One region of the Faecalispora anaeroviscerum genome, then DNA from elsewhere that is predicted to be linked to it. Evidence: predicted binding sites of a transcription regulator. Region 1 holds the regulator's gene; the other holds the start of a gene.
The links. Region 1 encodes LexA, which represses DNA repair genes until DNA is damaged. Its sites were predicted from a motif close to CNAACANNTGTTNG; they were not measured.

Region 1 (16,278 bases):
TGGGCCGCCCGAAGGGTGAATTCAACCCGCAATATTCCCTGGCCCCCGTAGCGGCCTACCTTTCAAAGGCGCTCGGCCAGCCCGTACAGATGGCGAAGGACGTGATTGGCGACAGCGCCAAGGCGATCTGCACTTCTTTAAAAGAGGGCGAGGTCGCTCTCCTCGAAAATGTGCGCTTCCATAAAGAAGAAGAAAAGAATGACCCGGAATTCTCGAAGGCTCTGGCCTCTCTGGCAGACATTTATGTGAATGACGCGTTTGGCACCGCGCACCGCGCGCATGCTTCTACCGCCGGCGTAGCTGCTTACCTGCCCGCCGTATGCGGCTATTTGATTCAGAAAGAAATCACCGTCATGGGGAATGCTTTGGCAAACCCGAAGCGCCCCTTTGTCGCAATTTTGGGCGGCGCAAAGGTTTCGGATAAAATCGGCGTCATCAGCAACCTGCTGGACAAGGTAGACACGCTGATCATCGGCGGCGGCATGGCCTACACCTTCATGAAGGCGCTGGGCTATTCCATCGGCACCTCGATCTGCGAGGACAACAAGCTGGATCTGGCACAGGAAATGATGGCAAAAGCGAAAGAGAAAAACGTGAAGTTCCTGATTCCCTTGGATAACGTGGTCGCCGACAAATACGACGAGAACGCCAACCACCAGATTTCCGATTCCGACCAGATTCCGGACGGCTGGATGGGCCTTGACATCGGGCCGAAAACACAGGAGCTGTTTACCTCTGCTCTGAAGGGCGCGGGAACGGTTGTATGGAACGGGCCGATGGGCGTCAGCGAATGGAAAAACTTTGCGGCCGGTACGGTGGCCGTAGCCAAGGCCGTTGCCGAAAGCGGCGCGGTTTCCATCATCGGCGGGGGCGATTCCGCAGCGGCTGTGGAACAGCTTGGCTTTGCGGATAAAATGACTCATATTTCCACCGGCGGCGGCGCGTCTCTGGAATTCCTGGAGGGCCTGGAGCTGCCCGGTATTGCCTGCCTGAACGATAAAAACTAAGCAAAGAAAAGGGCGGGCGAAAGTCTGCCCTTTTTTCAACCGGGGCCTCCTCCGTTTTCAAAACGTTCGGGCTGCCCCATACAGAGAAAGAGAGGAAGAGAATCCTATGAATAAAGAGCTGAGAAGAGCCGTGATTGCCGGCAACTGGAAAATGAACAAGAACCCTGAGGAAACCAAAGCGCTGCTTGCAGCGGTTGCCCCGCTGGTAAAGGGCGCAAAATGTGAAGTAGTTGCCTGCGTTCCGTTTATTGATCTTCCCGTGGCAATCGAGGCCGCGAAGGGCACGGATATTCAAATTGGCGCGCAGAACTGCCACTGGGAGGAAAGCGGCGCCTTCACCGGAGAAATTGCCGCCAACATGCTCACCTCAATCGGCGTTTCTTATGTCATCATCGGGCACAGTGAGCGCCGCACTTATTTTGGCGAGACCGATCAGACCGTAAACAAGAGAATGCGCGCCGCGCTCAACGCCGGGCTTTCCGTCATTCTGTGCGTTGGCGAAACGCTCGAGCAGCGCGAGCAGGGCATTACGGAAGAGCTAGTTGCCCTTCAAACAAAAATTGCTCTGCTTGGTGTGACCAAAGAAGAGCTTTCCCGTGTCATCATCGCCTACGAGCCCATCTGGGCCATCGGCACGGGCCGTACTGCCACTTCCGCGCAAGCGGGCGAGGTCTGCGGGGCCATCCGCAATGTGATCGCTGCGTTATACGATGAAAAAACAGCCAACGCCTTCACCGTTCAGTACGGCGGTTCCATGAATGCCAAAAACGCCGCAGAGCTGCTGGCACAGGACGATGTGGACGGCGGGCTGATCGGCGGCGCTTCGCTGAAAGCCGCAGATTTTGCGGAAATTGTCCGCGCGGCCTCTGAGGGTTAATCCTCAACTGTATCGCAAAGGAGAACTGTTATGAAAAAACCTTTGATTTTAATGATTCTCGACGGCTTTGGCATCGCCCCTGAATACGGCAACGCCATCATGGCCGCGAAAAAGCCGAATCTTGACCGTCTGTTCCGTGAAAACCCCCTTACCCAAATCGGTGCTTCCGGCCTGAATGTGGGCCTGCCAAACGGGCAGATGGGCAATTCTGAGGTTGGCCACACCAACATCGGCGCAGGCCGCATCGTGTATCAGGAATTGACGCGCATCACAAAAGAGATTGAAGACGGCGAGTTCTATCAAAACCCCGCTCTGATCAAGGCGGTTGCTGCCGCAAAAGCCAAAGGCACGGCGCTGCACCTGATCGGCCTGCTATCCGACGGCGGCGTTCACAGCCATAACGGCCATATGTATGCTCTGCTTGAGCTGGCCAAACGCCACGGCCTTTCCAAGGTGTACGTTCACGCGCTGCTCGACGGCCGCGATGTTCCCCCGTCCTCCGGCAAAGGCTTTGTAGAGGATTGCCTTGCAAAAATGCAGGAGATCGGCGTAGGCAAAATTGCAACGGTTGCCGGGCGCTACTACGCAATGGATCGCGATAACCGCTGGGAGCGCGTCTCAAAGGCATATAACGCAATGGTGCTTGGCGAGGGCGTTCAGAATCCCGACCCCATAGCGGCCGTGGCAAAATCATATGAAGACGGTGTGACCGATGAATTTGTCTTGCCGGTTGTCTGCGGGCCGGAGGGCCGGATTTCCGCTGATGATTCCGTCATTTTCTTTAACTTCCGCCCCGACCGCGCCAGAGAGCTGACCCGTGCGTTTGTTGACCCCGATTTTACCGGGTTTGAGCGCGCCAAGGGCTTCTTCCCGCTCACCTACGTCTGCATGACGCAGTATGACGCGACGATGCCGAACGTAGATGTCGCGTTCCACCCCCAGAGCCTGAAGAACACACTGGGAGAGTATCTTTCTGACCTCGGCATGACGCAGCTCCGTATTGCCGAAACGGAGAAATACGCGCACGTAACCTTCTTCTTTAACGGCGGCGTAGAGACGATATATCCCGGCGAGGACCGCGTGCTGATTAAATCTCCGGCGGTTGCCACGTATGACCTGCAGCCCGAAATGAGCGCATATGCCGTAACCGACGCACTGGTGGAGAAAATTGACAGCGGCTTGTACGATGTGATTATTCTGAACTTTGCCAACTGCGACATGGTAGGACATACCGGCGTATTTGATGCGGCCAAGGCCGCGGTAGAAGCCGTTGACACCTGCGTAGGCCGCGTGATCGACGCAATCGAGCGCATGCACGGCACCGCGATCATCACCGCGGACCACGGCAACGCTGAAAAGATGTACGAGGAGGATGGTTCTCCCTTTACCGCACATACCACAAACCCCGTTCCGCTGTGCGTTGTCGGTTACCCGTGCAAACTTCGTGCAGACGGCAAGCTGGCGGATATAGCACCTACGATGCTCAAGATTCTCGGCCTGCCGCAGCCGGCTGAAATGACGGGTGAAAGCATGATTGTAGATTAGCTAATCTAATCAAATGATACGAAACAAAGAAACAGCAGAGGCTTTCCGATTTCGGAAAGCCTCTGCTGTTTCTTGTAAGTTAACGCTTTAATGCCGAAAGAAGCGGACTGTTGTATCAGTTTCCTCGTCATAAAAGTAAAAGGAGTTTTTCCCCAAAACGACAATTGTGTTTTGGGCGGGATCATCCGCCTTGAGCAGATATAGATTTTCTTCCACATGCTCATAGGTTCCTTTCAATAAAACCTTCTCTTTATTACCACTTTTTTCTTCTCGTTCCAACCTTTCGATTTGAAATTCATCGTGAAAAAATCGAGCATTATAATAGGTAGAGGAAAAGAACCTTGACTGATATAAGCCTTCAATTGTACCGGAAGGAGCAATCTGCTCTATCTTGTTCATCATGCCCAACACTAAGCACAAGAACAAAATAACTGTCAGTAAAAAGATTGGGAAAGGGATAGTTTTATGATAAAACCGTAAAAAACGTTCTTTGAATGGAATTTTTCCCATCTAAAACTCCTCCTTGATAAAATCGAGGGAATTTAATTTTGTTTCGCCATACTTAACTGGAACACATCAAACAGTCCATATAGATTTAAAGCAATTTAAGTAAATAGACATTCCTATTGCCTTAAAAAATCAAGTATAAATTATCATACTTTTTTTGCCCAATACTCATTACTATACTCAGTGGACGGATACATTGTCATATATAACGTAGTCTTGCCGGTCTTAATATTGGTTCGGTAAATTTCTGCCTGTCGAACCTCCATCTTTTTGCTCACATATAGCTTAAAATAATCTGTTTTATTATCTGCTGTCGCAAAACAACCTGTTCTTCCGGAACTACTAACAACACCTAATTCAATATTAATATTTATAAGTTTATAAGGCTTTGAGAAACTAACTGAAGCGCCAATTGACGGCCCCCCTTCATTAAGCCAATAAAATCCTCCACCTGAAGGAAATCGTGTACCACCTTTCGGCTGACCACCTGCATACCCGCCCTTAGTAACATATTTCGTTTGAACATACTTTGTGTCATAGGTATAATCTCGATCACCTGAAGCCAACTGATACTGCCCCTGCAAAGAAGCAATTTTGGCATCCACTTGACGTTGTATGTCTGCATCACGCTCTTCTTGAGAGGTCACGACCTTATTTACAAGTGGCTTTTCTGTTTGTGCAGCATAGGATGAAAAAGATATTGAACTAAACGCGACCGCCAGAGTGAGAACTAACGCTGAAAATCTTCGCATCTTATCCATGATTGAGTTCTTATTTTATTGTTTGAAAAGCAGCTTTTCTAAATAAAATAATATCAGTATTATTAAATAATGTCAATATCATCATATAAATTATATACAAATCAATAAATCATATTTTTATTTCACTGGAATCCAATCCGTCAACCAATCTGTATACGTAACAGACCACAAGCGTTTTTGCTTAATGCCATTATGCTGTCTATATACCCATCTCTTTTGTTCAGAAAACAATGTGATATTCGAACTATTTTTTACATTTTATGTCAGACGTAGCATAAGCCGGAAAGACCAAAGACATCAATGCTATTAGTACAGCAAAGATCGATACTGCTCTTTTCATTCGTATTCTCCTACTTCTGTATAATTTTTAAACTGGTATAAGGTTCATCTGTCAGATCCTCCTTAGAAATTGTACCGAAGGATTCACCATTAATATACAGTTCTAAGGTTCCGTTTTGGTTCCGCTGAATATAGGCGTTCTGAGCGGTGATTGTAATGGTTTCTCCGGTATTGCCAAAAGGCGGATCATACGCCGGCTGAAGTATCACAAGATAAGAAAGAAAAAAAAGGAGAATGGCAAAAATGTTGGAGAGGATTGTTTGTTTTCGCTTCTTACGAGTATCCATAGAAAGCACCAGATGAAATCTCTGCCCAATAAAGCCGCCCGCTTCCGGTTTCATAAGGGCGGCTGTGTTGATAGAAGCTCTTTGTTTTGTATTTTTCAGCTGCATTGCAGCATGCAGAATAGCCTCCAAATAACCGATTCGTTCCCGGGCATTCAAATTCTGCGAGATTGAGACATCACAGCGCAGCTCCAGCAAATTTTCAAGCTCGCGCTGAAAAATATATAGCACAGGATTCCACCAGAACACGGCGGTGAGAAGCAGATAGAAAATTTTAATGAATAAGTCGTGATTTTTAAAGTGCTGATATTCATGCCTTAGAATGAATTCCAATTCTTCATCGGTTGCGGTAAGCTGCGGCATATAAATATAGGCCTTGAAAAAGCCCGTAACTTTTGGGACATCCACTTCAGGGGAAACCATTATTTTTGCTTTATGGAGCCGAAGCCTGCGGGCGACACGTTCTACCTGTTCGTCCGATACACAGCGGTAGCTCATTAACTTTTTTCTTTCATCCCTATATACAATCAGGCTTTTGAAAAGGAAGAGGATACTCCCCGCCCCCCATACAACTCCCAGAAACACATTCATTTGAGTGGAAGAAAGCCAATCTAAGAGTGATGGCAGAATACGATATGAAACAATAACAAATGCAAACGTAAAATCCAACGGGAGAAACAGACGAACGATACTGAGCAAAGTCAGCAAAAGAAGAAGGGCAATGCCGTTGTTTTTTAAAAAACCGGTATTGCGGCGAAAAATTGCAATGATTACGATTGCAGCATTAAAAAACACCACTGCACTAATCAATGAATATACACTGATTCCCATCCCCTTACTTTAATTCCTCCTTTTTCTTTTCAATCATTCTTTCAAGCTCCAACAGAGTGTCCATTGTTATGCTCTCATCTCTAAAAAGCGCTGAGAAGAACGTAGTAGAATTGACTTTTCTTGCAGCATCAGACAAAAACTCCGCATAAAAATCTTCCTGTGAAATGCTCGGTTCAAAAGTGCGGCCAAATCCTTTTCCAGCGCGAATAAAACCGGCTTCACGGATTGCCTCTTTTCGTAATAAGCTATTTAGAAGAATATGAATTGAACTATCTTTCCAGGTTTTATCCGGTGGAGATAAGTCGACAATTTCTGTACGCGATAAAGGCCGCCCTTCTTTCCAGAGAACATCCATTATTTCTGTTTCGTTTTTAGTAAGTTCCATTGAATCACCCCTATTATTTTAAATAATATAATTATAATCTCATATAAGTCAACTATTTTCTATAATTTTTAAATCAATATTGCTCTTTTCATAAAATGCGGAACAAAGGAAGAGAACGAAAAGTACAGGTTAACCTATACTTTTCGTTCTCTCTTCGAATTACATAACCACGGCAAATTTTCACTCACTGGCCTCTAAATCCAGTTTACCGCTGGCCTTTGGAACGGCAATGCGGCGCAGGTAGCCGGGCACGCGCTCGCCGCCGAGGCGCTCTGAGAGGAGTTTTTCCATATTGCCGCCGGAATTCCCCAGTAAATCTGCAAGAAGCTTCGCAGCGTTGTCAACGGACGGAATCTCCTGAAAGCGAACCAGAATGCGTTCCCCGCTGAAAATAAATTTCATCACGCGGGTATTCGGCGTTTCAAGGAAAGAGAGGTACAGCTTTAAAACCGGCCGGCCATCCTCGTCGCGGGTCAGGCGCGCCATATTTCCAGTAACATAAAATTCTCCGTTGATGTTCAGCACGCTGCGTCGCGGCTCACCGTCCAGCCCGGCACGAATGGTCTGCCTTTCGGTTCCGTCTGAAAACTCGATCGTGCAAAAATCGGGTGCGAACGCGAACGATACCCGCTGAATCGCGGGAAGAAAACTGTCCTTTTCCACAGAGAAGATAAACGGCAGAATCGTTCCATATGGGTTTTCCAGCATATAAGAACGGCCGTTGATCCATTTGGCGTCCGCACTGAGCTGCGGTACGGAACGCTGCGGAAACAGTGCATATTCCACCCGTTCCAACAGCGTGCGCCGCCTGCGCACCGGGATGGTATCTGGAAACAACGCAAGCGAAGTCTCTGTCTTTTTCAGAGAGCGCGCAGCTCCTAAATTCTCCGGAAGCGGAAACGCGGAAAAGCCCTCACTACTTCCGAAATACTTCTGGATTACTTCGGCGCTTTTATCCACAAACAGGCCATGGCTGCCGCTTGTAATCGCAATCACCGCATCGATTTGCGGGATCACAACCACATACTGGCCGAACACACCGTTAAACTGGTAGGCCCCCGGAATGGGAAACTCCCACAGGTGGTAGCCGTAGGCTGTTTCATGCTCGCCCATCAGGGTACGCATTCCCATATCCGTCGATTCCGCAATCCACTGCTCCGAGAGCAGATGACGAGGCTCACCATCTACCGTCCACAGGCCTTTTTGCAGATACAGCTGGCCCAGCTTCGCCATATCCTCGGGCCGCAGGAACAAGCCCCAGCCGCCCTTTTCAACCCCCATAGGGCAGCGCTCCCACACCACATGGTCGATGCCGAGCGGCTCAAACAGGCGGGGCTGAAGATAATCCACCAGCCCCTGCCCTGTTTTTCGCTGAATCAGCGCGCTGAGAAGGTAGGAATTCATGCTGTTGTACGTGAATTTTTCACCGGGCTCATACGCGCAGTCCGACGCAAGGTAGGACCTGAGCCAATCGCGTTCAAACACGCTGTTCGCCTCGTTAAATCGAATGCCGGACGTCATGTTCAGCAGGTGGCGCACAGTAATCTGCTCCACCCTGCGTTTCCGAAAGGGCACAGGCGGCATTTTATCTGAAAATAGCTCGGCAATCCGGTCATCCAGCGTAAACAGGCCTTCTTCGACCGCCATGCCTACCGCCATCGCAGTGACGGATTTCGAGAGCGAATACACCATCTGCGCATAAATGCCCGAATAGGGCCTCCAATGCGCCTGTGCGATCAGCTTGCCGTGGCGCAGGATCACAATGCTGTGCACCTTGATGTCCGGGCAAGCGTCCAGTTCACGAAGAAAACGCTCCAGATACGCCGAAGAAACCCCTTGGGTCTCCGGCGTAGAACGCGGCAAGGGCCGGCGGGAAAGCCCTGCGGGATACCGCGGCTTTTCCGGAACAAACGGACCCGGCGAAAGATGGCGCAGCTCGCCGCGCATCCCTTTTCGCACCGCATCCACGGCCTTAAACTGCGCTCTCAAATCAATCATAAGGGGAGCTCCTCCAGACGGCGGCGAACCATATCCAGCGCAAAGGAAGCCGCCGTGTATCTGTAATAGCCGCGGGGACGGCGATGACTGAATACCTTTACCTTGCGCACCACGGTACCGGCTTTGTCACAGAGCCCCACATAGATCAGCCCGACGGGCTTTTCTTCGGTGCCGCCGTCCGGCCCGGCGATGCCGGTAATGCCGATACCGATGTCGCTGCCAGCCTTTTTGCGCACACCCTCGGCCATGGCGGCCGCAACCTCTTCGCTCACCGCTCCATGGTGTTCGAGCAGTTCTTCCGGAACGTCGAGCAGCAGAGTTTTAATGCGGTTTGCATAGGTGACCGCGCCCATTTCAAACACCTGGGAAGAACCGGGAATATCCGTAATCCGCTTGGCAAGGAGCCCGCCGGAGCAAGATTCCGCCGTCGCAATTGTCATTTTTCTTTCACTCAGAAGATTCACCGCTAACTGTTCGAGGCTGTCTACATTAATGCCGTACACGCAGTCGCCAATCCGCTCGCGAATGCGCTCCGCAACGGGGCGGCACATCTCCTCCGCCTTCTCCGCACTCTCCGCCTTTGCGGTGACGCGAACATACATTTCGCCTTCCTTCGCATACGTTGCCACCGTGGGGTTCGCGGCATCCGTCATGTCGGAGAGCATCTCCGCCACGGCGCCCTCGCCCTGACCGAACACATGCACATTCATTGAAAAAATACTTGCATTTTCCCGCTTCATTAAAAACGGAATTCCGTAATTTTGCAGCATGGGAACCAGCTCTGAGGGGGGCCCGGGGAACATCATAATGATTTTCCCCTCTTTGGTTTCCACCGCGCAGCCCGGCGCGGTGCCACGGTCGTTCAGCAGAACGGTAGAGCCCTCCGGCAGCATCGCCTGCTTCATTTGATTCTGGCCCATATATCTGCCGTTAAAATGCTCCTTCAGGCGCTGCAGACTCTCTTCGTGCAGTACCAAACGCGCACCGGCACATTCAGCGATGGCCTCTTTCGTCAGGTCGTCCTCCGTCGGGCCAAGGCCCCCTGTGGTGATGACCAGATCACTGCGTTCGAGCGCGCAGGTGAGCGCATCCTTCAGGCGGCCGTTGTTATCTCCCACCGTACAGGAAAACATCATATCGATTCCCAGCTCGGACAAAGCCCGCGCCACATAGGAAGCATCGGTATTAATGACCTGACCGAGCAGAAGCTCGGTTCCTACTGATATGATTTCCGCTTTCATACTATTGGCATCTCCTTATTCTCCTGAATGAAAAAATCCGATTTTAGTCAATTTGATTTGCGAAATACATTCGTCGATCAGCGCGTCGGCATCAAGCTGCTGCTCTGCCTGCTCTACAAAATAGAGGTTTGGCTTCGTACGGGGGTGCTTTGGCGTAAACACCGTGCAGCAATCCTCGAACGGCTGAATCGAAATTTCAAAGGTATCAATTTTGCGGGAAATCGCGATGATCTCCGTTTTATCCATACCGATCAGCGGACGAAACACCGGCATATTCACGGCCGCTTCGGTACAGGCGATGGCCCGCATTGTCTGGCTGGCCACCTGCCCCAGGCTCTCGCCGGTAATCAGCGCCTCGCTGCCCGAATCTAACGCAATCCGCTCTGCGATACGCATCATGAACCGGCGCATGATAATTGTAAAAAGCTCCTCGGGGCATTTCGCCATGATTTCTTCCTGAATATGCGCGAAGGGAACCACGCGAAGAATCATGCGGCCCGAATAGTCGCTGACCTTCGTCAGCAGGTCGACCACCTTCTGCTCCGCGCGCTCGCTCGTATAGGGAGGGCTGGCAAAATGAACGGGAACCAGCTCCACGCCGCGTTTTGCCATGCACCACGCCGCAACGGGGCTGTCGATTCCGCCGGAAATCAGCAGTGCCGCTCTTCCGCCCGTGCCGACGGGGATTCCGCCCGCGCCGGGAATGGAGCTGCCGTGGATATATGCGCCAAAATCCCGCACTTCTACCATCACCACTAGATCGGGATGATGAACATCAACCGTCAGGTGGGAAAAGTTCTCCATTATATATGCCCCGACTTCGGCAGAAATTTCAGGGGATTTGAGAGGAAAGCTTTTGTCGGAGCGTTTGCTTTCCACCTTAAAGGTTTTCGCCCGGTTCAATTCATCACTGAGGTACTCTCCGCACGCGGCGAAAATGGAATCCATTTTCTTTTCGGCCACACATGCGCGTGAAAATGCCGCAATGCCAAATATTTTGCCCACCTTCTGGGCGACCTCATCCAGATCCTCTTCCCCTTTGGGAGAAATGGTGATGGTAGACTGCGCCACCCGGATGTCGAAATTGCCGAACCGACCGATGCGGTGGCGAATATTCCGAACGAGCGATGCCTCAAAATTCTTTCGGTTCAGGCCTTTGAGCACCAGCTCGCCCAGCTTGATTAAAATGATCTCTCTCATATAAACTCCTTATAATTTTTTCGCGAGCTGCTCCAGGCCCTGCTGCAGCGCGGCCGTGAGAGCGTCGATTTCTGCCTGTGTGGTAAAGCGGGAAAAGCTGACCCGCAAAGAGGACTCCACCAGTTCGGGCGCAAGGCCCATGGCGGTGAGTACATGGCTTGGCTTCGCTTTCGAGCAGGCCGAGCCGCTCGAGACGAATATATTGTTTGAAGCCAGAAAATGAAGCATTGTTTCCGCGCGGACACCCGGCACTGAAAAGCTGAACACATAGGGTATCGCGTCCTCGGGGGAATGAATCACAACACCCGGAAGCCCGGAAAGCTGCTCTCGCAGACAGGCGCCGAGCGATTCAAAGTGCGCTTTCAGCTCCTGCGGCTGCGGCATGGCGCGCACCGCCGCGCCAAACCCCGCGATGGCCGGCAGCGGCTCGGTGCCGGGGCGCACGTTCTTTTCCTGCCCGCCGCCGAACGTTCTGGCCGGGAACCCCTTCTGACCCGCTACATACAGCGCACCGGCACCCTTCGGTCCGTGAACTTTGTGCGAGGAAACGCTCATCAGGTCAATCCCCACGCGCGCGGGCTTGATGGGCAGCTTACAGAACGCCTGCACCGCGTCTACATGCAAAAGAGCCGGGGAATTCGTTCGTCGAATCGCATTCGCGGCGGCTTCAACCGGCATGCGCACGCCGGTTTCGTTGTTGACCAGCATCATGCTCACCAGAATCGTGTCCGCGGTAATGCTCTGCTCCACCTGCTCCGGCGAGATACGTCCTTCGCCGTCCGGCATCAGGTATTCCACTGTAAAGCCGTCCTGCTCGAGCTGCTCCATGACGCGCAGCACAGAGGGATGCTCCACTGCTGTTGTAACAATCCGCTTGCCGCGTCTGCTGTTCTTTTTGGCGGCACCGAACAAAGCAATATTGTTTGCTTCCGTTCCCCCCGAGGTAAAATAAATCTCGGAGGCGTTCACCGAAAGCTTGTCCGCAACCGCCTCGCGGGCCGCGGTCATCTCGCGCTCCGCCTCAAAACCCATGGTGTGCAGCGACGATGGGTTGCCGTACGCCTCGGTCATCACATAAAGCACCTTTTCCGCCGCCTGCTCACACACGCGAGTGGTGGCTGCGTTATCTAAATATATTTTCTCCAAAGCTGAAAGCCTCCAACCAATCATAATTTCCCTTTCAAACAGGCTGTTGATTTCTTACCCAGGTGGAGGAAGAAATCGCTGTTTTCACAGAAAACCCCTTTGAAAGCGAATTGGTTATCAATCGTAATCAGCCCTATTATACACGAAAAGTTCTCAATAGTGAATACACGCCTGCTTGCATTTTTTGCAAATCCGCGCTATGATAAATCTATATAAGGGATGGATACCCTTTTGTTTTGCAAGGAGGAACCATAATGGCGGAACTGAAAAACACCAAGCAGCGCGGCGCGATTCTGCATTTTCTCGAAAGCAGCCCGGATCCCGTTTCGGCGGAGGATATTTTCGTTCTGCTCAAGCCCTCTTTCCCTCAGCTGGCTCTTTCCACCGTATACCGCAATCTGGAGCGTTTTACAGCAAGCGGGGTTTTGCAGAAAATCAATTTTGAAGACGGCGTAATCCGCTATGCACTGGCCAAGGGCCACGACCACTACTTAATCTGCACCGGATGCAGCAAAAAAATTAAGCTGGACGACTGTCCGCTTTCTCCGCTGGAAATGCAGCTTGCAAAAGCAACCGGCTTTGAGATTGAGCGCCACAGCCTGACGGTCTACGGAAAATGCCCCGACTGTCAAAAGAAAAAGGGTACCCGCGTCACTGTGAAGAAGGCTGACCATACCAAGCTATAAAGTGCTTCCCTCACGGATCGGAAGAATTCCATAAAAACTGGATAAAAAGCCGCAGAACATCATGTTCTGCGGCTTTTTTGCGCTGAGCCCATAGACTCACCAACAAATTGAAATTTGCCGTAATTACAATAAAGCAATTAAGTCTGATTTTTCATAACGATGATGACCTTGCAACCCTTTTTTGTATTTCCAGCATTGAATCGCTTCTTCCAATGATCTGCCTTCGTTGTCTACAAAAAAGTCTCGAATATAGGTATTGTATTCAAACTGCTTATCAATCGTTGTGTTACCTTTTTCCTTTTCTTCCAAAATCCGATCATAGGCTTCGAGTGCAGCTCCATAGGTTTTTCCAGTATTGCTTTTTAAGCACTTCTGAAAAGCAACATTAAAAGAAGACCGCTTACCAATCCCGATTTTCTCTGAGCAAACAAAATCCGGCTCTATTGGAGCATCCTCTGTAATTACACCAACGTCTGGTCTAACTTTGCTTTTTGTGAAAGTGGGCAATATATTACCTGTGCAAAGAAAATAGGCAATTCTGTCTGTAATCTCTATTTTACCACCCGAAGCAGGCAATCCGTTTGTCCTGCAAAAATCCACTAGCTCTTCTTTTAGGTAATAAAAACTACGAAATGTTTTCTCATTCAATTGTTTATCTAAAATTGGGCCTTTCACTCATTTGTATTCCCCTGTTCAATCTCCTGTTTCACCGCCTGAGGAGGTGATCCCCCCGTCAATCCGCATCTGTGGATATTCCGTATCACGAAATGACACGTACCGTAAACTTCTGCTCTTTAACAGATTTTTTATCAGTAATAGCGATAAACGGAAATCACGCGTCCCAGCACCAGGGCGCTTTGAGAGAAAATCGGAGAAAAGGCCGGGTTTTCCGGCTGTAGGCGAATGTACTCCTGCTCAAAGAAAATCCGCTTTACCGTTGCCTCGTCGTCAATCAGCGCGACCACGATCTGCCCATTTTCCGCCGTGTCCTGGCGGTGCGCAATAATATAATCTCCGTCAAGGATTCCGGCGTTTTTCATGCTTTCGCCCTGCACACGTAGCGCGAACAGCTCCTTTTCCGGGTAACGGTGACCCACCAGCGGCAGGTAGCCCTCAACCTCTTCCACAGCCAAAATCGGCACACCGGCAGTTACTCTGCCCAAAATAGGCACTCGGCTGACCTGCTCGGCCCCCTCAATATGAATGGCGCGATTCAGGCCGGCTTCACGCCGTATATATCCCAAGTCCTCCAGCGTTTTCAAATGCAGGTGAACGGTAGACGTGGATTTCAGGCCGGTCGCTTTGCAGATCTCCCGCACAGAGGGTGGCAGGCCATACTGCGCTCTATCTTTTAAATATTCATATATCTTTTTCTGGCTGCTGCTTAGTCCCTTCATCCCATTTCCTCCCAGGTATTCCAAGTCAACTTTATCATACCACAGGGGTTCCAAGATTGCAAACAAATGTTTGAGGTTTTTTCACAATTTCTTTGTTTTAGCGTCCTTTTTTATTTGATTTTAATGCAAAATTACATGACTCCAAAAGTTAAAAGAATATTCATAGCGTATTAACAACTGCCCCGCGAATTCAAATTATAATATGGTTGTATTCAAACGATGGAGCCGCACCATCAGAATACAAAGTTCTACCCTCCTCAATATACCCCTCAAGCTAACGAAAAAAGACCGAATCAATTGGATTCGGTCTTTTTTCTGCTTGCTTGCTTTTTTATTTTCTATTGAGCTTTCCTAAAAACCAAAAATTTTAATTGTGATCTCTTTCCGCCTTCGACGGAAAGAGATCATTCTTTTTTGATTTTTTCATTTCAGATTTATCTCAAACGGCATATTTGGTGTTTTTTCTGGTCACAATATCTGCGGAGGTGCTTTACAGATGAGCAGTCTGCATTTTAAATCAGAAAATCAATCCCCAAAGAAAAACAACAAGGGTTTTTATGTCGCGCTGGGCGTTTGCCTGGTTGCAGTTGGCGTTGCCGCCTGGACTACGTATGACAGTGTCGTGAAATATGCCAATCCGCAGGATACGTCCTCGTATTCCGCCTCACCGACCGGTCGCACACAGTCAGGTGTTTATGCCAGCAGCAAGCCAACGGAGGCTTCGTCTCAGCCACAGTCCAGTGAAGTGGAGTCCACCGCTCCGTCTTCTTCCAAACCGGCTGCTTCGTCTCAGGCACCGGACAAGGCCGCTTCGTCCAAAGCGGAACAGCCAGCCAAACAGACGGCAGCAAAGCCCGCTTCGTACGTTTACCCAGTTGGAGAAACCGTCACTAAAAATTACAGCGGAGATAATCCCATTTTTTCTGACACCATGCAGGATTGGCGTGTTCACTCCGGCACAGATTATGAGGCAAAAATCGGCGACCCGGTTAAAGCCATTGACAGCGGCAAGGTCACGGAACTGTACGCAAACGGCAATCTGGGCAATGTTGTAGTGATTGAACACAGTGACGGAATCACCGCGTACTACTGTGGCATGGGTGACACTTTCCTGGTGAAAAAGGGTGACACAGTCAACGCAGGGCAGAAAATCGGCTCGATTAATGTTGTGCCGATTGAATCGGTGGAAAAACCTCACCTGCATTTGGAAATCAAAAAATCCGGCAAGCTAATCGACCCGGCCACCCTGTTGAAGTAAGCCAAACCGTACAAAGAAAAGCATAAAAAAATTCGATAAAGACCCGCTGGCAATCGTCGGCGGGCCTTTTTACGGTTTTGTCTGGCTCGTCTAAATTTCAGCCAATTTTTAAAATTTCTGACATTCATCGCCGACCGTATGAAGCATTCGAAGCTTTATTCCACATTTCCCCAGAAAAAAGCGGATTTGACAACATAAATGCTTTCGGTTTGACAAAGATTAAGTTCGAAAGGAGGTGAATGTTTGAAAAAAGGAAAAAAAATTTTTCAACGATTGACCGGTTGGCTCACTGCACTTACTCTGCTTACAGGGTCGGCGGTGGGATATTACCACAACACCCTGCCTGACCAGTTCCGCGTGACGGCGGGAACCAAGCTGCGGCTGAACCAGACCGGTCTTAGCATTATCGACGCGGTAAACAAAAACGAAATTACCGCGTCTGCTCTGAAATCCGCAAACCAAAATTACCACGCTCAGCTGATGCTGTTTGACGTGATCCCCATCAAAACAGTCAGTGTAAAGGTAGTGGAAGAAAAGCTTTTGGTGCCCTGCGGTACTCCTTTCGGCATCAAAATGTTCACAAACGGCGTGATGGTGGTCGGCGTGGCCGACATTGAAAGCGCCGGCAAGATGGTGAACCCCGCCGCTGTGGCAGGTGTAAAAGTGGGCGACATCATTACCGCCATCAATGGAAAGGCCGTTACCCAAAACAGTCAGGTGGCAAAGCTGATTGAAAGCAGCGCCGGCAGCTCGGTAGAGCTTTCTGTTAAACGAGGGGAAGAAACTCTCACAGCAACTCTTACTCCTATTCTGTCC
Region 2 (16,278 bases), 720 kb from region 1:
TGGGAACGGACGCATCAGGTTCCAGTACCCCACCCCAAGAAAGCCGTATTCCGTTACCAGTGCAAGCTTCACGCGAATGCTCCGGGCATCCTCAAACCAAACCTCATGCTGCTCGCCGTTGGTATTGGTATACTGAAAATGCGGCGTCTGAGCCGTTTCATCGTATAAAATCTCCGCATTGTATTCCCGGGCCAGGCGCACAGCTTCCACATTGGAAATCGACTGCGCCTTTGTGGTTCCACGCACATACGGTAGCGGCCAGTCGTAGCCGTAATTCGGCATGCCTATGTAAATTTTATTCCGCGCGATCTGCGTGACCGCATAATTCAGCACCGCGCGGATATTCGGAATCGGCGCCACTGCCATTGGCGGGCCGTAGGTATAGCCCCATTCGTAGGTCATGAGCAGAACGGCGTTGGCTGCCGCCCCTAACCCGCCGTAATCGTGCCCCTGATACAAAAGCCCAGGCTGGTCGCTCGAGGTTTTGGGCGCCAGGGCCACGATCACCTCGAAGCCCTCCGCGTTCAGGCGCTGTGTCGCGTTGCGAATAAAGGCCGTGTACTTGTCACGATCCTCAACATAAATAAATTCGAAGTCGACGTCCAATCCTTTATAATTTTTCTGACGCATATTGATTAAAATGTTATCTATGAGGCGGGTCTGCACCTGCATATCATTCAGCGCACGATGTGCCAGCTCGTTGCTGAAGCCTCCGTCCTCCGTTAAGGTAGACAAATGCATCAGCGGCGCCACACCGTATTGCTGTGCAATACCGATCAAAGCTTCGTCATCCAGCGGAACCAAATCTCCGTTAAACGTGAATCCATAGGTAAACGGCGTCATGTAGGTCATAAACGGCATCGTCTGGCGGAACAGTGTCCGGTCAACAAACGGATACGCATAGCCGTTTGTTGACATATCCCCCAGCCTCGGCTGCTCGTAGGAGATCACCAGCCGTTCACCGGGGCGCAGAACATTCAGCGCACCCAGCTTGGTATTGTTACGGTACAGCTCATTGATCGTAATACCGTACTGCTGAGAAACCGAATACACCGTGTCGCCGGCTTCCACCACATGCACCCGGCGGGGAAACAAAATCACGATCGTCTGGCCAGTAACAAGACGATTTGGTTCATCCAGCTCATTGTACTGAATCACATCACGCGCGGACACACCGTACATGGCCGCGATCGAATACACTGTTTCCCCCGGACTGACCACATGAATTGTCATTGTCACCGCTCCTCTTCCCCTGCTTTTATCGCCAAACAACGAAATCGGCATTTCTGCTGAAAACCGACAATTTCTCCCCCGCCAAAGGCTGGGGAGAAATCAATGCTGCTTTAAATATATGCAGTTAAAAGAGAGCACATTCGTAAAACCGGGACAACAACTATTTTTGCCTGGCGTTATCGCGCTCCAGTGCGACTTTTAAATACTGGCCGGTGTAGGAATCCTTACTCTCCGCCACCTGCTCCGGAGTACCCACGGCCACCAGCGTGCCGCCGCGGTCTCCGCCCTCGGGGCCAAGATCGATGATATGGTCGGCTGTTTTGATCAAATCCAGATTGTGCTCGATCACGAGAACGGTGTTGCCGGTATCCACCAGCTTTTGCAGCACGTCGATCAGCCGGTGAACGTCGGCGATATGCAGTCCGGTGGTCGGTTCATCCAGAATATAAATTGTGCGCCCGGTTGGCCGTTTGGAAAGCTCCGTAGCAAGCTTGACCCGCTGGGCCTCACCGCCGGAAAGCGTGGTAGCCGGCTGGCCGATCTTAATATACCCCAGCCCCACATCGTAAAGCGTTTGCAGTTTGCGCTGAATTTTCGGGATGCTGGAGAAAAACTCCAGCCCCTCCTCCACCGTCATTTCCAGAACATCGTAAATATTCTTGCCCTTATAGCGGATTTCCAGCGTTTCTCGGTTGTAGCGCTTACCCTTGCAAACATCGCAGGGAACGTAGACATCCGGCAGAAAGTGCATTTCAATTTTCAGTATTCCGTCTCCCTGGCAGGCTTCGCACCGTCCACCCTTCACGTTAAAGGAAAAGCGTCCTGAGCTAAAGCCCCTCAGCTTTGCGTCTTGTGTGGAGGCAAAAAGTTCACGGATGTCGGTGAACACACCGGTATACGTTGCGGGATTTGAGCGCGGCGTGCGCCCGATTGGCGCCTGATTGATCTCAATTACCTTATCGAGCTCTTCCACACCCAAAATTTCTTTATGGGCGCCGGGCCTTGTTTTAGCGCCGTTGAGCTGAGCCGCGAGAGATTTATACAGAATTTCGTTAATCAGTGAAGATTTACCGGAACCGGAAACACCAGTGATGCAAACAAATTCGCCCAGGGGAATCTCCACCGTCAGGTTTTTCAGGTTGTTCTGGGTCGCGCCAACAATTTTCAGCTGCTTGCCGTTGCCGGGGCGGCGGGTTTCGGGAATCTCAATTCGTTTCGCACCGCTGAGATACTGCCCGGTAATGGATTCCTTGCAGTTGACGATCTCCTTGGCCGGACCGTTGTAAATCACATAGCCACCGTGAACACCCGCACCGGGGCCGATGTCTACAATGTGATCTGCCGCCAGCATCGTTTCCTCATCATGCTCCACGACCAACACCGTATTCCCAATATCGCGCAGATGCTTCAACGTGTTCAGCAGTTTATCGTTATCCCTCTGGTGCAGGCCGATGCTGGGCTCATCCAGAATGTACAGAACTCCCATCAAAGAAGAGCCGATCTGGGTGGCCAGGCGAATGCGCTGGCTTTCGCCGCCGGAAAGTGTTCCCGCGGAGCGCGACAGTGTGAGATATTCGAGGCCAACGCTCTGCAAAAAGCCCAGGCGGCTTCTGATTTCTTTTAAAATTGCCTTGGCGATCATGCTCTCACGGGGTGTCAGCTCGAGCCGGTCTAAAAACGCAAGCGCTTCCGACACAGATCTTTCGCAGAAATCGCTGATATTCATGCCGCCTACCGTCACAGCCAGACTGGTAGCGGAAAGGCGCTTACCGTGGCACTCATCGCAAGGGATGGCGCTCATGTAGGATTCAATTTCTTCCTTGATCCAGCTGCTCTGCGTATCGCGGAAACGGCGCTCCAGATTGTTGACGACACCCTCAAAATCAGTCTTATATTTCCCGTAGCCATACTCGCTCGTGCGCTCCAGCTCGATCTTCTCCCCCTTGGTGCCGTACAGAAGAATGTCGATGATTTCCGGGGGAAGCTCCCCCAGAGGCGTATCGAGCGAAAAGCCGTAACGCTTTGCAAGGCCATTCATATACATCATGGCGATGCTGCTGCCCTCCATCGCCCAACCGCTGCCCTTCAGGCCGCCCTTGCTGATGGAAAGGCGCTTATCCGGTATGACCAGATCCGGATCAATCTTCATAAACACGCCCAAACCCGTACACTTGGGGCACGCACCTGCCGGGTTATTGAAGGAAAACATGCGGGGCGTCAGCTCCTCGATGCTGGCTCCATGCTCCGGGCAGGCATAGTTCTGCGAAAAAAGCAGGTCTTCCCCATCCACCACGCTGACAATCATCAGGCCGTCGGCCAGAGAAGACGCAGTTTCAGCGGAATCGGACAAACGGGAGCGGATGTCAGGGCGGATGACCAGGCGGTCTACCACAATATCGATCGAGTGCTTCTTGTTCTTTTCGAGCTTGATTGTTTCGGAAAGATCGTACAAAATTCCGTCCACCCGAACGCGGACAAAGCCGCCTCGGCGGGCTGCTTCCAGCTCCTTCACATGCTCGCCCTTACGCGCCCGAATGACCGGAGCCATCACCTGAATTTTGGTACCCTCCGGAAGAGAAAGCACCCGGTCGACAATCTGATCAATCGTCTGCTGCTTGATCTCCCGGCCGCAAACCGGGCAGTGTGGGACACCGATGCGGGCATACAGAAGACGCAGGTAATCATAAATTTCGGTTACGGTTCCCACGGTAGAACGCGGGTTTTTCGACGTGGTTTTCTGGTCGATGGAAATCGCCGGGGACAAACCCTCAATATAATCCACATCCGGCTTGTCCAGCTGCCCTAGAAACTGGCGGGCATAGGACGAAAGCGATTCCACATAGCGGCGCTGACCCTCGGCGTAAATTGTATCAAACGCAAGAGAGGATTTTCCGGAACCGGAAAGGCCGGTCAGAACCACCAGCTCATCGCGCGGAATCTCAATATCGATGTTCTTCAGGTTGTGCTCTCTGGCGCCTTTGACCAGAATGTTTTTAGCCGTCATACTGTATAATTCCTCCGAAGCCAGATTGAATCCGTTGTTATCGGGCAGCGTTATTTTCCGCCGCTCAGCTGTTTGATTTTATCGCGCAGGTAGGCCGCATGCTCGAATTCCAGAAGCTTTGCGGCCGCCTTCATTTCGCGGGTGAGCTTTTCGATCGTCTGCTTGCGCTCGGCCGCACTCATGCGCTTGCCTTTTTTGCCCTTTTCTTCGTCCTTATGCGTCGAGATCTCCAATACATCCGAAACACTCTTAATGATTGTTTTAGGCGTGATATGGTGTTCCTCATTATATTTCTGCTGTATTTCACGGCGGCGCTGGGTTTCACGGAGCGCGCGCTCCATGGAAGGCGTTACGGAATCGGCGTACATAATCACCTGACCCTCTGAGTTTCGAGCCGCGCGGCCAATCGTCTGGATCAGTGAGCGTTCGGAGCGCAGAAAGCCCTCTTTGTCCGCGTCCAGAATCGCGACGAGAGAAACCTCCGGCAGGTCGAGGCCCTCGCGCAACAGGTTGATACCCACCAGAGCATCGAATTCGCCGAGCCGCAAATCGCGGAGAATCTCCATGCGCTCAACGGTATCGATGTCATGGTGCATATACCGCACACGAATCCCCATATTTTCAAGGTAGGACGTTAAATCCTCCGCCATTTTCTTCGTCAGCGTCGTTACCAGCACACGCTGATTTTTTGCCGACCGCAGGTTGATTTCCGAAATCAGGTCATCGATCTGCCCCTCTACCGGCTTGACGATTACCTCAGGGTCCACCAGCCCAGTGGGGCGAATCACCTGTTCGACGATCTGCGCCGATTTTTGAAGCTCTAAATCACCCGGCGTTGCGCTGACAAAGATCGCCTGATTCACACGCTCGTAAAACTCGTCAAAATTCAGCGGGCGGTTGTCATACGCCGATGGCAAACGGAAGCCAAAATTGATCAGCGTTTCTTTTCTGGCCCGGTCACCCGCGTACATAGAGCGAACCTGCGGCAGCGAAACGTGGGACTCGTCCACAAACAGGAGGAAATCCTCAGGAAAATAATCGAACAGCGTAAACGGCGCGCTGCCCGGCTCACGCCCTGCCAGCACGCGGGAGTAGTTTTCAATCCCCTTACAGAAGCCGATTTCCTGCAGCATTTCCACGTCGTACATCGTGCGTTCGCGAATGCGCTGTGCCTCGATCAGCTTGCCCTCCGATTCGAAGAGTTTAACCCGCTCTTGCATCTCCTGCTCCAGCTGCTGCACAGCGACCATCATTTTCTCGCGCGGCACAATATAGTGCGACGCGGGATAAATCGCAACGTGCTTCAAAAACGCCTTCAGTTCACCCGTGAGCGCGTTAATCTCTGAAATTCGTTCAATTTCATCGCCGAAAAACTCCACGCGAATTGCGTTTTCGTTTGACTGTACGGGGAAAATCTCGACCACGTCGCCGTGTACGCGGAACTTATTACGGACAAAGTTCACGTCGTTTCTTTCGTATTGCAGTTCTACCAGCTTTTTCAGCAGCTCGTCGCGGTTCTTCTGCATACCGGGGCGCAGTGAAATCACCATAGTGTGGTAATCGATCGGGTTACCGAGGCTGTAAATACAGGAAACGCTTGCCACGATGATCACATCCCGCCGTTCCGATAGTGCTGAGGTAGCGGAGTGGCGGAGCTTATCGATCTCGTCGTTAATGGCAGAATCCTTTTCAATATAAGTGTCTGTGGTGGGGATGTACGCTTCCGGCTGATAGTAATCATAATAGCTGACAAAATATTCCACTGAGTTTTCCGGGAAGAACTCTCGGAACTCGGAGCAGAGCTGCGCCGCCAGCGTTTTATTGTGTGCCAGAACCAGCGTTGGCCGGTTCACCCTTGCAATCACGTTCGCCATGGTAAAGGTTTTTCCCGAACCGGTCACGCCTAAAAGCGTCTGCTCCCGGTCACCGTGGTTGAGCCCCTCCACCAGTTGGTCGATTGCCTTCGGCTGATCACCAGTTGGCTGAAATTTCGAAACCAGCTTAAAATCCATGCTTTCCCCCCCCACAAACACTCCTGTAATATTCTATCGCAAAATCTGCTTGTAATCGTTAAAAATGAAAAGTGTTACCTCTTTCCCCACCGTCACGGAGAGGAAACGTATTGATTATCATAATAGTACATTTGTTCGTTTTTGTCAACCACCCACCATTCCTCGCTAGAAAAAAAGGAGCCTGATCGGCTCCTTTCGTTTTTGCTTACCAAGCGGCATATAAAGTGATTTCTTTGGGTTAACACCGTGTAAACCCATAACCTATGCACAGAATGCTTTCATCCGGATTCTCCGCCACGAAACACCCCCACATTAAAACGGCTCCATAATATCCTTTAATATACCCAGATGAGACAAGGATATATAATCCTGATCACCAAAAATAATATGGTCGCGCAGCGGTACATTCACCGCACGAAGCGCGTGGTACACCGAAATGGTGGATTCAATGTCGCCCCTCGACGGAACCGGGTTCCCGCTGGGGTGATTGTGCGACATGATCGCTGCGCTGGCATTGTAGCGAACCGCAAGCTCCACCATCCTGCGCACGTAAATCGGAACCGTATTGACCGTACCCTCGTTGACTACCTCACACGAAAGCAAGCGGCACTGGCTGTCGAGCAGGAGGAGTACCACCACCTCATTCTGGCGGCCGATGTACTTTCTGCGCAAAATTTCTGCCGCCTGCTCTACCTCGAACACACGCACCTTTTCTTTGTGGCTGTCTTCGTAATACGCGCGGCACATCTCTGGAACCATTTTGATCAAAAAAGCGGAAACTCTGCCCACTCCCTGTACCTTCAGCAGCTCCTCATACGGCGCGTGAAACACGCCGGACAAAGAGCCGAAACGATCAATCAGGTGGTGGGCCAGCCCGTTCGTGTCCCCTCTGCGAATAGAGAAAAAGAGGAGCATTTCCAGCACCTCATGAGAGGCGAAGCCGTCAATCCCGTCTTTTAAAAAGCGTTCCTGCACCCGTTTGCGATGTCCCTCATGAATCCCCGCGGATTTTTCAGGAATGCGTTCTGTTTTCAACCGCACCCCGCCTTTCTGAAAAGAATGGGGTTCTATCCCTCAGGCAGTGAACGCCTTTGGGGTATCTTTTAAAATCTCGTATGAGAAACGCAAAGATTGTTTATTTTACCTTGCGGCTGCCGGGCTTGACCAGCTCCAGCTTTCCCTCTTTGCAAAGCGGGCAATCCTGCGGCTCCCAAGATTCTACTTCCAGGGAAATCACCGCACGAAACGGTACGCCGAAATCAATTTTTCCGCCGGTTCTATCTACAATGGAACCTACTCCAACCAGATCGCCTCCGGCCGCGCGAACCAGCTCGATCACCTCACGCACGGAGCCACCAGTGGTAACGACGTCTTCTACGATCAGAACCTTTTGCCCGGGCTTTATCGCAAAACCGCGACGCAGAGTCATTGTGCCGTCTTCCCGCTCGGCGAAGAAGTTTTCGCATTTCAGCGCACGGCTGACCTCATAGGCCATCTGAACCGCGCCCATCGCCGGGCCAATGACAACCTCTACGCCGTCGTTCGCAAAATGCTCCGCCAAAGCGCCGCAAAGCGCCTCGCTATACTTTGTGTTGCGGAACACCTTCGCGCACTGCAGGTAACGGTTGCTGTGTCGGCCGGAGGTCAGGCGAAAATGCCCCTCCAAAAGAACACCGGCCTCTTTTAAAACTTCCAGAACTTTTTCCTGTGTAATCATCGTTTTGCTGTCCCCTTTTCCTCGATTCAACTGTATCTCTAAAAAATTATTATATACTAAAATAAATCATTTGGGAAGCCTTGCACCCCTTTTGTTGTACATGAGACTTATGATATACTGGTACAATAAATTGGCCGCGCTCTGCGCCGCACCAAATAATAAGGGGATACCATATGAAATCCGTAACCATCGGTGAAAACGACGCCGGACAGCGTCTGGATAAATTCTTGACCAAGGCCTACCGCAATCTACCGCAGTCGATGCTGTACAAAAGCGTCCGCAAAAAGGACATCAAGCTCAACGGCAAGCGGTGCGATATTTCCACCCGCCTGAACGCGGGCGACGTGCTGACAATGTATTTGAAGGATGAGTTCTTTCAGCAGGCGCCGGAGGAGTATGATTTTCTCAAAGCCCCGCTGAAGCTGAATGTTTTATTCGAGGATGAAAACATTCTGATTCTGGATAAAAAGCCGGGTCTGATCGTTCATCCGGATGAAAACTACCACTTTGATTCGCTGATCGCCCGGGTGCAGCACTACCTGTACGACAAGGGCGAGTACCGCCCGCAGGAGGAAAACAGCTTCGCGCCCGCGCTCGTCAACCGGATTGACCGCAACACCGGCGGCATCGTGATGGCGGCAAAAAACGCGGAGTCACTGCGTATTTTAAATGAAAAGGTGAAGAACCGAGAGCTGAAAAAGCTGTACCTGTGCATCGTGTGCGGGCATATGGAGCAGAAATCTGCCACACTGGAGGGATACCTCGAGAAAAACGAGAGCCAGAACCGGGTGTATATTTCAAACCATGGCGCACCAGGCGCAAAAAGCATCCGCACGCGTTACCGTGTGCTGGAGGAACGCGGCGCATACAGCCTGCTGGAAATTGACCTCTTAACCGGGCGTACCCATCAGATTCGCGCGCACATGGCATCCATTGGCCACCCGCTGGCCGGGGACGGAAAATATGGCACGAACCGCCAGAACAAAAAAACCGGACTGCCGTATCAAGCGTTGTATTCGTACAAGCTTCAATTTGAGTTTACGTCGCCGGCGGGGATTCTGGAATACCTGAATCACCGCGAATTCGAGGCAAAGGAAATCTGGTTTCTGAAAGATTTTTATTCCTGGAACGCATAACAGAAAGAAGGGGTATTGATGGAATGCTCGATCCGCACATGGATGCTGAGCGACGCGGTCGATTTGGCCGAAGCGCTGAATAACCCAAACGTTATGAACAACCTGCGGGACGGCCTCCCCTGCCCTTACACACAGACTGACGCGGAAAGCTACATCCGCGCGATGCTCGCCGCGGAGCCGGGCAGCCAGTATGCCTTTGCAATCGACGTAGGCGGCCGGACTGTCGGCAGCATCGGCGTGTTCCGGCAAGCGAACATTCATTTTCGCACCGCCGAGCTGGGATATTATGTGGCAGAACCTTACTGGGGCCGGGGCGTCTGCACCGGCGCGGTGCGGCAAATCTGCGACTATGTATTCCGGAACAGCGACATTCTGCGCATTTTCGCCGAGCCGTTTGCCCGCAACGCCGCTTCCTGCCGGGTACTGGAAAAAGCAGGCTTTACTACGGAGGGAATTCTTCGAAAGAATGCCGTTAAAAACGGAGAGATTCTGGATATGAAGCTTTATTCTTTGATAAGAGAATAATAAGCCAAAAGGCTTTGCCGAAAATTTTCGGCAAAGCCTTTATTTTATTTCTTGTTCCAGATGATTAAATTCTTTTGTAGTGAAAAATTCTCCCAAAGTGATACCTAAACCATCACAAAGCATCTTGATTGTAAGAATTTTGGGATTCTGACTTTTCCCATATAAAATATTTTTGACCGAAGATGGCGAAAGCGCTGAAAGGTTGGCCAGCTTATTAATCGTGACATTCCTTTCTTCGCAAAGCTGTAAAATACGATTACGGACTGCTTCTGTTGTAGTCATACGATCACTCCCACCCATTTTATTCTAAGAATATAAAAAATCCCTTGAATAAGTAGGCTATACATGCTACTATTAGGCTATCGGTAGTCTTATTATGTATAGAAAGAGATGGGAATATGTTTATTCGTCAGCTTTATCAGGAGCAGTATGACATGCTGCTCCATTATCTGGTACAGCGGGGATGCTCCAACCCTTTAGATGCAAGCTATGAAGTGAGCATGAAAATAGACGGCTTCGAATACCGGCTCCGCCTTCAGCCCGGGCGCAAACGAAAAATCGCCGTTTTACAGGCGGTGCGAATCTGGACGGAACAGGGCGAGCAGCGATTTCAACTATTGACAGACAACCTGCCGCTTTCGTGCCTGCTGGAGCTGCTTTTATTGGAACGGAAATCTGCCGAACAGTATAAGAACACCTGCCGTCAATATGGTTGACGGCAGGTGTTCTTATACCCACGGCTATATCAAAAAAACATTTTCTCTTTGCGGGGTTTTCCGAAGCCTATCTGCTAGCGCAGCCTTGCCCCTCAGGCCGGGGCAGGCCATTACCGGTTCCGTTCAGCGGCGCACCCTTTCCGAGCGCTCTCGTTGGCTCGGGGAAGGGCGGCACTGCGTGCCGGTTCTTTTTCCTCTCACTTTCGCGAGAGAGGGGCTATTTTTTATTGCGGTTCCCGCAGGGAAAAATTCTGCTGGCGCAGGGCGTGCCCCTCGTGCCGGGGCGGGCATTTACTTTCTTTACGAAAAGAAAGTAAACAAAGATTCGCCCAAGGCTCCGCCTTCGGAATCCGTTTTTGGGAACGGTTTCTTCCAATATTAACGACAGCCTCCGGAAAGGCGCTCTATGGTAAGTGCGCACGCGCCTTGTTTTGTGGGAACAAGCAGTTTGCCGGTTCCGTTCGGCGGCGCCCCCTTACCGAGCGCTCTCGTTGGCTCGGGGTTTTAGATGCGGCTTCGCCGCATTTTTTTGCTGGCGCAAGATCTGCTCTGCAAATCGAAACTATGGGTGAACTTATAATCAAAGCTACTGTAAGGCCGCCCTCTCCGAGCCAACGAGAGCGCTTTGAAAATGCTCGCCGACAGACGGGATCGCAAGGCTTATTTCCAGATGAAGCTCGGAGAGTGGGCATTTTCAATGGAGCGCCTTCCCGAAGAATTTCGTTTACGCAATAAGGGATTGTTCCCCAAACGGATTCCAAAGGTGCCCTTTGGCGAGCCTTTGCTTACTTTCGCCTCGTCGCGAAAGTAAGTGCCCGCCCCGGCATGAGGGGCAAGCCCTGCGCAAGCAGAATTTCCACGGGGAACCCCCGGAGAAAAAATTTTTTTCTTACAAAAGAACGAAAAAACTCGCCCCGGCATGAGGGGCGAACTAATAAAAAATGAATGTACCTGTAAGGAAACTCACAGAAAAGCCACTCTTTCATACCAAAAGAAAAACGCCTGCCTCCGGCATTGGGGGAATCCCCTCGCCAACAGACAGGCCATGCAGAGAAACTCTGCTGAATATTTTTCACGAGATAAATCCCGCATGTTTAACCTGCTCCCCGACACAAGGAGTACGGGCCGAGCCATCAGGTATTTTTATCCACCTGATGAAACTGCTTCAGATTCCCAGTTTTCAGCTCACGCTTACTCAGTTCATCCTCTACGTCCTGCCAGGAAATCCCCTCGTTGACCATCAGCACCGTCAGATGATACATAAGGTCGGAAAGCTCCAGCACGGTTTCTTTGTTATCCCCGTTTTTGGCGGCGATAATCACTTCGCTGCATTCTTCGCCACACTTCTTCAAAATTTTATCGAGGCCCTTTTCGAATAGATAACAGGTGTAGGAACCCTCTTGTCGGTCTGTTTTGCGGCTTTCTACCGTTTGATACAGCTCCTGTAAAACGCTCATTGTGCATCCTCCCCTATCGTTCGGTAAAAACAACTGTGGTTCCCGGTATGGCAGGCAGCCCCGGTCTGCTCCACCACCGCCAGCAGAGTATCGTCGTCGCAGTCGGTATACAGCTGGATCACCCGCTGTACATGGCCGGAGGTAGCCCCCTTGTTCCAAAGCTCCTGCCGGGAGCGGCTGTAAAACCACGTATACCCGGTTTCAATTGTTTTGCGCAGGGACTCCCGGTTCATATAGGCCAGCATCAGCACCTCTTTGGTGGACTGCTCCTGCACGATCACGGGGATCAACTCCCCCTTTTGGAAGAAACGTTCCAGATCTTTATCTGTAAAGGTACTATACTTTTCACTCATTATTTTCTTCTCCTTGCGCCGCCGTAATAGCCTCTTTTAAATCCAGACTGCCGCTGTACAGCGATTTGCCACAAATGGCCCCATACAGCCCTAATCCCCGTAAATCCTGGATATTTTGCAGGTTTGCGATACCTCCACTGGCAACAATCTCACACGAAACCGCCCGGTTCAGCGCATCCAGCTGCTCGAGGTTTGGGCCGCTGAGCATCCCGTCTTTCGATATATCTGTAAAGATAATATACTTTACTCCAACCTGTTCCATCTGTTTTGCAAGCTCAATATAATCCACCGTGGAGGTTTGTGTCCATCCCTCGGCAGCCACTTTACCGTCTCTGGCATCAATGCCCACGGCGATCTGCTCACCCCAGCGCTGCACACAGTCGCGCACAAGCTGTGGATCATACAGGGCGACAGAACCGAGAATCACCCGGGAAATCCCGCGCGACAGGTAAAACTCCACGTCCGCAAGCGTGCGGATACCGCCGCCGACTTCTACCCGCAGGCCGGTTTCCACTGCCCGCAGAAACACTTCGCTGTTGACCGGGTGCTTTGTCTTGGCTCCGTCGAGGTCTACCATATGAATCCACTGTGCGCCGGCTTCGGCAAACGAACGAGCTGTTTGCTGCGGGTCCTCCGCCACCTTGTGCGCGGTATCGTAATCGCCCTGCCGCAAGCGGACACAGGCGCCGTCTTTAATATCAATCGCGGGAAAAATAATCATGGAATCCCCTCTTTCTTACAGGCTGCCCTTCGTGGACAGCACCTGCCCCGGTGTGGTTTCGGCAACGGCCAGCCGCAGCGCGTGCGCAACTGCCTTGAACATCGCTTCGATCATATGGTGCGAATTTTTGCCGTATTCCACCCGGGTATGCAGGGTTAGCTCCGCGTTCATGGCAAAGGCGCGGAAGAATTCCTCCGTAAGGTAGGCGTCGAACTCCCCCACCACCTGCTGGGGAAACTCCGCCTGAAACACCAAAAACGGCCTGCCGCTCACATCCACCGCCGCGAATGCCAGCGTTTCATCCATGGGCACAAAAAAGCTGCCGAAGCGCGCGATGCCCGAACGATCCCCCAGGGCCTGACGGAACGCGCGACCCAGAACGATGCCGGTATCCTCCACCGTGTGGTGACCGTCTACGAACAGGTCGCCCTGCACCTGTACCTGTAAACCGAAACCGCCATGGGTAGCAAATGCCTGCAGCATATGGTCGAAAAACCCGATTCCGGTCTGGATTTTTGTTTCCCCGCCCTCCAGCTTCAGCCGGACGCTGATTTGGGTTTCCCGCGTTTCGCGGGACTGCTCTGCTGTTCTCATAGCCGTTTCCCCCGTTATTCTAATCATTTCAATCGTTTCTCTTCCAGACAGGTCCTTCCTATCTTCCCTGCCTGCAGCAGGAAAAGAAGGGAGAGCAGACCTGCTATAAAATCTGTTCCAGCGCGGTAAGCAGATCCAAATTTTCCGCAGAAGAACCGGCGGTAATGCGCAGGAAATCACCCATCAGGCGCACTGCGATGCCTTCGGTCAAAAGCTTTTCGTACACGTGCCGCGCATCTGAAAGACGAAGCAGCACAAAATTGGTGCAGCTTGGGTACAGAAGAAATCTGCCGGGGTTCTTTTCCAGAAGCCTCTGCAGCCCTTGCGACAAAGCCTTACGGGAATCGATGATTTTCTCAATCGAACGATCCAGCATCTTTGGGTATGAAAGCACCACAGCGCCCGCATTCTGCGTGACGGAATTGACATTATACGGAGATTTGACCGCCTGCATCGCCGCGGTGATCGTCTGGTTGGCCACGGCAAAACCGAGACGGAGTGCCGCAAGGCTGATCGCCTTGGAGCAGGTACGCAGCACCACCAGATTATCGTACTGCTCTGTTTCCTGAATCAGGGATTGATCCCAGAAATCCATATAGGCTTCATCCAGAATCACCAGGGCGCTCACGGAACGAATGATTTTCCGCACCTGCTCACGGGAAAGACCCAGCGAAGTTGGGTTGCAGGGATTGGAAAACAGAATCATCTTTGCTCCGGTCTGATTTGCAACGGAGATCAGTTCCTCCACATCAATGGTCAAATCGCTTTTTTTCACGACCTCCACGCACTGAGCCTCTACAAGCGAGGAATAAAACCGGTACATGGTAAAATCGGGAGAAAGCGTGAGTACGGTGTCCCCTTTCATCAGGAAAGCGGTCATCAAAACAGAAATCAGCTCGTCGGAGCCATTGCCCGCCGTTACATTTTCCGGACGGATACCATAGTATTGCGCAAATACACGGCACACATCGACGGCCAACGGGTCAGGATAACGGTTGAAGGCCGTATACGCAAACGAGTCCATCATCTTCGACATAACATTCGTCGGCAGTGATAAAAAGGATTCATTGGCGTCCAGCCGGATCCGGAAATCGCCCTCCAGCGGCTCATATGGCGTTAAGTCTTTGATTTTGCTGTTCAGCTGGTACAATGACATCACATCCTCACTTTGATGGAATTGGCGTGAGCCGTCAGACCTTCCGCTTTCGCCAGAGTCATTACGTCTGGCCCGGCGGCCTCAAGCGCCTGCTTGGTATAATAAATAAAGCTGGATTTTTTCAAGAAGCTGTCCACGGAAAGCGGCGAGAAGAACCGAGCCGTTCCCCCGGTGGGAAGAACATGGTTCGCGCCCGCATAATAATCGCCCAGCGGCTCGGGGGAGTAATTCCCCAAAAAGACGGAGCCGGCATTGTCGAGGCAGCCAAGGTATTCGATGGGGTTTTCACAGCAGACCTCCAGGTGCTCCGGAGCAAGGCTGTTCGCAAAAGCAACGGCCTCTTTCATGGTATCGCAAACAAGGAGAGCTCCGTAATTCTGGAGCGACTGCTCCATGATTTCGCGGCGCTCCAGCTGAGCGGTTTGGCGTTCCAGCTCTTTGGCAACCTCCTGTGCAAGGCTGAGGCTCGGCGTGAGCAGAATCGCAGAAGCCAGCACATCGTGCTCCGCCTGCGAGAGCAGGTCTGCGGCAAGGTACACCGGATTCGCCGTTTCATCCGCCAGAACGAGGATCTCGCTAGGCCCCGCAATCATGTCGATGTCCACAACGCCGTACAGCTGCTTTTTCGCCGTGGCAACATAAATATTGCCCGGGCCAACAATCTTGTCCACCCGCGGGACGGTCTCGGTACCGTAGGCAAGCGCCGCCGCAGCCTGCGCCCCGCCCATCAGGAAGATACGATCCACCCCGGCGATCAGCGCAGCCGCCAGAATATTCGGGTTCGGCCTGCCATCCTTTTGGGGCGGCGTCGCCATCACAATTTCACCCACCTGCGCAATTTTCGCAGGGATTGCGTTCATCAGCACGGAAGAAGGATATGCCGCCGTACCGCCGGGAACATAGATGCCGACTCTGTGCAGCCCGCGCACCCGCTGGCCCATCAGAACACCGTCCTCACGGGTCGTCAGCCAGCTTTGCTGCGCCTGACGCTGGTGAAAATCGCGGATATTCTGCGCGGCACGTTCCAGTGCGGCGATAAATTCGGGGGCGCAGTCTTTGGAAAGCTCTGCCATCTCCTCGCGCCCCAGCTCGCGCTTTGCAGGCAGCGAACCGTCGAACCGCAGGGTGTATTCATCCACAGCCGCGTCGCCGCGGGTTTTAACCTGTTCCAGAATCTCCGCAACGCGAGCATCAACCAGTTGATCCTTTTCCTCTCCACGACGGCGGATTTGTTCCACGGTGCGGCGGCCTTCATTACCGCTTAACTGAATCGGTTTGAGCATACCTTTTCCTCCTTCTTTTGGATGGCCTGATTCATACGGTCGACCAGCGCCTCGATCTCATCCTTTCTCAGCTTCATCACCGCTGAATTGACAATCAGTCGGGCAGAAATCGGGCAGATAATCTCGAGAATCTCAAGTCCGTTTTCCTTGAGGGTGTTTCCGGTTTCCACCAGGTCTACAATGGCCTCGGCCAGGCCGAGCAGTGGGGCCAGCTCCACCGAGCCTTCAATTTTGATGATACGCACATCCATGTCCCGGTTTTCAAAGAAGGTGCGGGCCACCTTCGGGTATTTTGTCGCCACGGTTTTGACCGAGTATCCTTCAAAAATATCGGAACCCCGGGGGCCGGCTACCGCGAACCGGCATTTTCC

Region 2: uvrB (excinuclease ABC subunit UvrB) is a predicted target of LexA. The motif match lies at 6,374-6,387, and genes of this name have one in related genera.

What each region holds. Positions count from the first base shown of each region.
Region 1 is NZ_CANOOQ010000001.1:1,644,314-1,660,591, forward strand. It holds gene QOS46_RS08190 (phosphoglycerate kinase) at 1-1,007, shown strand, start outside; gene tpiA (triose-phosphate isomerase) at 1,114-1,884, shown strand; gene gpmI (2,3-bisphosphoglycerate-independent phosphoglycerate mutase) at 1,915-3,429, shown strand; gene QOS46_RS08205 (hypothetical protein) at 3,517-3,939, opposite strand; gene QOS46_RS08210 (hypothetical protein) at 4,083-4,697, opposite strand; gene QOS46_RS08215 (M56 family metallopeptidase) at 5,048-6,151, opposite strand; gene QOS46_RS08220 (BlaI/MecI/CopY family transcriptional regulator) at 6,156-6,536, opposite strand; gene QOS46_RS08225 (serine hydrolase domain-containing protein) at 6,717-8,534, opposite strand; gene QOS46_RS08230 (competence/damage-inducible protein A) at 8,531-9,775, opposite strand; gene thiI (tRNA uracil 4-sulfurtransferase ThiI) at 9,791-10,975, opposite strand; gene QOS46_RS08240 (cysteine desulfurase family protein) at 10,985-12,121, opposite strand; gene QOS46_RS08245 (Fur family transcriptional regulator) at 12,376-12,807, shown strand; gene QOS46_RS08250 (hypothetical protein) at 12,931-13,482, opposite strand; gene lexA (transcriptional repressor LexA) at 13,617-14,204, opposite strand; gene QOS46_RS08260 (M23 family metallopeptidase) at 14,701-15,462, shown strand; gene spoIVB (SpoIVB peptidase) at 15,706-16,278, shown strand, end outside.
Region 2 is NZ_CANOOQ010000001.1:923,401-939,678, forward strand. It holds gene QOS46_RS04620 (LysM peptidoglycan-binding domain-containing protein) at 1-1,233, opposite strand, end outside; gene uvrA (excinuclease ABC subunit UvrA) at 1,394-4,237, opposite strand; gene uvrB (excinuclease ABC subunit UvrB) at 4,288-6,249, opposite strand; gene QOS46_RS04635 (JAB domain-containing protein) at 6,562-7,284, opposite strand; gene pyrE (orotate phosphoribosyltransferase) at 7,385-7,966, opposite strand; gene QOS46_RS04645 (RluA family pseudouridine synthase) at 8,140-9,102, shown strand; gene QOS46_RS04650 (GNAT family N-acetyltransferase) at 9,121-9,627, shown strand; gene QOS46_RS04655 (helix-turn-helix domain-containing protein) at 9,667-9,909, opposite strand; gene QOS46_RS04660 (hypothetical protein) at 10,026-10,343, shown strand; gene hisE (phosphoribosyl-ATP diphosphatase) at 11,477-11,800, opposite strand; gene hisI (phosphoribosyl-AMP cyclohydrolase) at 11,797-12,153, opposite strand; gene hisA (1-(5-phosphoribosyl)-5-[(5-phosphoribosylamino)methylideneamino]imidazole-4-carboxamide isomerase) at 12,146-12,874, opposite strand; gene hisB (imidazoleglycerol-phosphate dehydratase HisB) at 12,890-13,468, opposite strand; gene hisC (histidinol-phosphate transaminase) at 13,572-14,624, opposite strand; gene hisD (histidinol dehydrogenase) at 14,624-15,907, opposite strand; gene hisG (ATP phosphoribosyltransferase) at 15,886-16,278, opposite strand, start outside.